Regions from separate parts of the Ruminococcus sp. AF37-20 genome, predicted to be linked through region 2. Evidence: riboswitches for the same ligand, from Rfam matches in the RefSeq annotation. Region 2 holds a riboswitch; the other holds the start of a gene.
What was found. A riboswitch is a leader RNA that binds a small molecule or an ion and turns the genes downstream of it on or off. The one in region 2 is predicted to bind thiamine pyrophosphate.
Positions count from the first base shown of each region.

Region 1 (2,454 bases), on a different contig from region 2:
TTCCCTCACGTCTGAAAGCTTCGATTGCACGTCTGTTGATACCTGCGTGGATAGTCATAAAGTCAACGCCCTCTTCTGCATGGGCTTTTACTACTTTAAGAAAGTCCTGAGCTGATATGTCAAGGAGGTCTTTATCGAGGTAGCCGATAGCGTCATACATAGGAACAGTGCCTATCATGGCAGGCGACTTTGCTACTAGCTCTTTTCTGAAAGTATTGGTCTTGCCGTAGTTTGACAGATCCATGATAGCTTCAGCGCCGAACTTGATAGCCATATCCACTTTCTGCATCTCAATGTCATAATTCTTAGCGTCCCCTGAGATACCGAGATTTACGTTTATCTTAGTTTTAAGACCTTTACCGATACCCTCGGCAGAGAGAGCAGTATGGTTTACGTTGGCAGGGATAGCAACCTGACCTGCTGCAACAAGAGCCATAAGCTCGTTTACGTCTATATTTTCTTTCTTAGCCACTGTTTCCATTTCAGGGGTAACGATACCCTTTTTAGCGGCTTCCATTTGAGTTTTATAATTTCTCATAGAACAGTTCCTTTCAAATCGTAATAATCATAAAAGTGATTAACGGGGCTATGTCCTTTGCCCACTGTGAATGATTTTTCTATTGCCTCGGTGATATAGTTTTTCGCCTTTGTTACAGCGGAGAGCATATCCATACCGTGGGCAAGGTTTGCAGTTATGGCAGATGACAAAGTACAGCCGGTGCCATGGGTATTAGGCGAATCAACACGCTTGCAGGCAAGCTTATGAACACCCTCTGGGGTACAGAGATAATCCACAGCGTCGCCGGTGAGATGACCGCCTTTGACGAGGACGTTTTTTACGCCCATATCCATTATTATCCTTGCGGCTTTTTCCATATGGTTTTCATTCTTTATCTCCAAGCCTGAGATAGCTTCGGCTTCGGGGATATTCGGTGTAAGGAGCGTAACTATAGGAAAGAGCTTTTCCCTCATGGTGGAAACAGTTCCGCCCTCAGAGAGAGCGTCGCCGCTTGTAGCGACCATGACGGGATCGCAGACGATAATACTTGGTTTATACTCATTAAGCTTATCCGCAACTGCTGAAATAATTTCGGCAGTTGGGAGCATACCGAGTTTTACGGCATCGACGTGGATATCCTCAAACACAGCGTCTATTTGTTTTTGTATCTCCTCAACGGGTACGTTGAAAACAGACAGCACACGGGTAGTATTTTCAGCGACGACAGAGGTAATAACGCTCATGCCGAAAGTTTCATTAGCGCTGAAGGCTTTAAGGTCGGCTTGTACACCTGCGCCACCGGAGCAATCCGAGCCTGCCACTGACAAACATTTTAACATACTTTATTCCTTTCTTATGGAAAAGGGGAAACAAAAAAACCTCCTGACCATGCAGGAGGTAAATTTACACAAATTGCTTCCTACACTGGTCTTGACCAACAGGTTCAAAGGGTCAGGTTTTACCTTCTCAACCCAGCTTTTTTGCTTGGGTCCCCCTGCAAACTTTATTCGATTTTTCGCAGTTTTTCTGCTTTTTTATTATAACACTGGTCAGCGAGATTGTCAAGGAAAAATTGTGCAGATATCGCAAGTATTATCGAGCAAACAAAATCGGGCTGTCGAGGGCGCCAGCCCCTACATTTACATTTGAAAATTTGCCGATACAATGCTATGAAACCAAGCGGGCGACCAAAGGCCGCCCCTACAGTTATTCGACAGTTTGTTATGCCGCAAGATCGCTTTGCTTTACAGTATTCTCCTGATAGTGTTTATTTTACCGCAATACTTGATATTCGCAAGAGGCTGTATTCTGATCCCATAATATGTACTCATGGCATGGACTATTTTTCCGCCGCCTATATACATTGCTACATGGCCATAGTTATTACAGATTATCAGGTCGCCTGCTTCTATATTCTTCAAAGACACTGCTTTTCCCATTTTCGCCTGCGAATATACGCTGTTATACATATTCACACCGGCTTTTCTATAGGCTTGCATAGTCAATCCACAGCAGTCCGTTGCCTTATACTTTGTTCCGCCCCAGACATATCTTCCGCCGTTCATGCTTGCGGCATAATCAACGGCTGTTTTTATTCTTGCTTTTCTCTCAGGTGTACGCTTCACACCTTTTCCTACCTTGACGTACTTACCCTTATGATCGCCTTCATTGATAAGGACATAATTTGCTCCGCCGACATTCTTGCTCTGACCTGCCACACGCTTATTTTTATCGGTAGTGAGAGTACCTGACACAGCCACAGAGGCTTTTGTTTTTGAAGATTTCTTGAACATACCGTTTTTAAAGCTATAAAGCTGAACGTTTTTATCTATATGATAGTATGTTTTTGCTGCTGTCTTTACGTTGAGAATCGACGACTCTGACTTGGCACTGCCATTTACTGCTTTGACAGTGACTTTATATTTTGTGGAAGCTTTAAGATAAAGCTTGCCGTC
Region 1 is NZ_QTVE01000002.1:127,688-130,141, forward strand. It holds gene thiC (phosphomethylpyrimidine synthase ThiC) at 1-538, opposite strand, end outside; gene thiD (bifunctional hydroxymethylpyrimidine kinase/phosphomethylpyrimidine kinase) at 535-1,338, opposite strand; TPP riboswitch at 1,399-1,505, opposite strand; gene DW015_RS01775 (C40 family peptidase) at 1,744-2,454, opposite strand, start outside.
Region 1: another riboswitch for thiamine pyrophosphate. It lies ahead of thiD (bifunctional hydroxymethylpyrimidine kinase/phosphomethylpyrimidine kinase); the one in region 2 lies ahead of DW015_RS04490 (energy-coupled thiamine transporter ThiT).

Region 2 (2,454 bases):
ATGGACGATTTTGGTACTGGCTTTTCATCGCTCAATATGATAAAGAATGTTGATCTGCAGGTAATAAAGATCGACAAGTCCTTTATTCCTCTTGAAAAGGATTATGAGGGCAAAGATAAAGATCTTATAATGTTCTATTACATTATAAAAATGGTTAAAAAGCTTGGTAAGGAAACTATCGCCGAGGGAGTTGAAACTGAGCAGCAGCTTGACTATCTCAGAGAAGTTGGCTGTGACGCTGTTCAGGGCTTTGTGTTTGACAAGCCTCTGCCTGCGGCTGAGTTTGAGAAACGTCTTGCCTGCGGTTATAACTGATAAATAAAAGGACGAACATTTTGTGTTCGTCCTTTTTTCTGCATGAATGAAAGCAGCTACAGACCGCCAGCCTTTTGCAATGTGTGATTATTTATCCTGTGTGGAAAGTATCTTTCTAGTCTGAGGTATCTCAAAAAGTGCAAACGCACCGATAGCTGTGAATATCATTTCAGGAAGCATATAAGAGCCGTTGTAAAGCAGGCTGTAGAGTACGCTGTTGTCTGTTGAGAAGCCGTCCCACAGTGCGCCGAATGACTTCCAGATAACAACGCCGCTGATGAAGTGGCAAACAAATCTCAGGAAAACTGCTATCATTGTTCCTGCTATCCAGCCCACTGCACCTTTCTTTCTGAACATTCCTGCCACACCGAGAACTGTGTAGGCTGCAAGATAGTCAATGAATATGCAGGCAACGAGCATTATAGGAGAAAGTCCCCAGCCGAAAAGTCCGTCTGTGATACCCTGAATGAACTGAATGAGAGAGAACACAAATGCCGCTCCAAGACCCTTTGCTACGCCATGCTTAATGCTGAAAACGGCTATAGGAAGCATGGAGAGCAGTGTGATAGAGCCTCCCCAAGGGAGCTTGTATACTCTGATAAAGCTAAGCACTGTTGCCAGTGCCACCATTACTGCACCCTCGACCAATGTGAGTGTTTTTGAATTTTTCATATTATACCATTCCTTTCTGCGTACAAAAAATGCGTATGCCTGATAAAAGGGCACACGCATAGATATACACACTATTTTCCTACGCTGGCATTACCCATATCAGGTGCGGTCAGAACATCAATTTGCTCTTTCTCAGCCGAAAAACATTCAGCTCCCGTGTTGTTTTATGTACTATTGTTATTATACTGCTTTTTTCGTGGGTTTTCAATAGCTTTTTAGATTTTTTTCACCTAAATTGTATGGAAACATAAATATCTGTCACAAAACCGCATTTTATTATTAGTTTTGTACATCTTTGCTGAGTATCTCCTCTATGTTCTCAAAAATAAATTCCTGCGCCTGCTTTGGAAAAAGTATCGTCTTGTAGCTGTTTCCAAGCTGTGATATTTTTTCACGCTCTATTATTCCTGCTTCAGGGGAAAGTATTGTGGTTTCAAGAAAGCCCCTGCCGTTTGCACCGTCTTTTGCAAGATAATTTTCACCTATGAGCCATTCTTTTATGGCAAGTTTTATGCTTCTTATATCGCCGTCTGTGCCGAGCTGATAGAAAATGCTGTCGCATACTTCTGAAAGGGTCATATCCTGTTCTTTGCCTGAAAGCTCACCTGCGTGGGCGATTATATATTCCTTTGTGCTTTGACCGCCTTCCGCCATCTGCTTTTGCAGATAGCCCTCTGGGATATATTTATAGCCCGAAGCGGCGTCCGGATTTTCCTTGAGATATTTCTGTATCTCAGCTACAAAGTATCTTCCATAACGTTCCTGCTTTGACTTGCCCACCCCTGAGATATTCAAAAGCTCCGTCTGCGTCTTAGGCAGCTTTATACACATATCACGCAGTGAAGCGTCTGTAAGAATGATATATGCAGGCAGACTCGCCTGTGTCGCAAGCTTGCTCCGCACAGCTCTGAGCCGTCCGAAAAGCTCCTTGTCAAATGTCGTAACTTCGTCCCTGCCGATCTTTGTGACCGTTTCGCTCTTTGGTTTTTTCTTTGGAAGGCGTATTGTAATAGTCTTTTTGTCCATTAATATTTCCGCAGACCTTCTTGTAAGGGTAAGTACAGAAAAATCCCCGTGTGAAGTCTGTGTGATGTAATCATCAGCTTCAAGAAAAGCTATGAGCCTGCGGATATAGACCTGCGTGGAGTCTTTCATTATGCCGTATGTCGAAAGAGTGGAAAGGTCAAAACGCTTTACCTTTTCGGAGTCTGAGCCTTTAAGTATCTGTGCTATGACACCTGCTCCAAAAGAAAGGTTTCGCTGGTGAAGTCTATAAATGCAGGAAAGCACTTTTTGGCAATCCACAGACACGTCAACTTCTTCTGTTTCTCCGAAATCACCCAAACAGCCTGAGCAGTTCTGACAAGGCTTGTCCTGCTTCTCACCGAAATATCCAAGGATAAACTCTCTCAGACAGCCGTTTGTATTGCAGTAATCGGTCATCTTTTTCAGACGCATAAGATCACG
Region 2 is NZ_QTVE01000005.1:16,166-18,619, reverse strand. It holds gene DW015_RS04495 (bifunctional diguanylate cyclase/phosphodiesterase) at 1-315, shown strand, start outside; gene DW015_RS04490 (energy-coupled thiamine transporter ThiT) at 403-987, opposite strand; TPP riboswitch at 1,046-1,155, opposite strand; gene recQ (DNA helicase RecQ) at 1,267-2,454, opposite strand, start outside.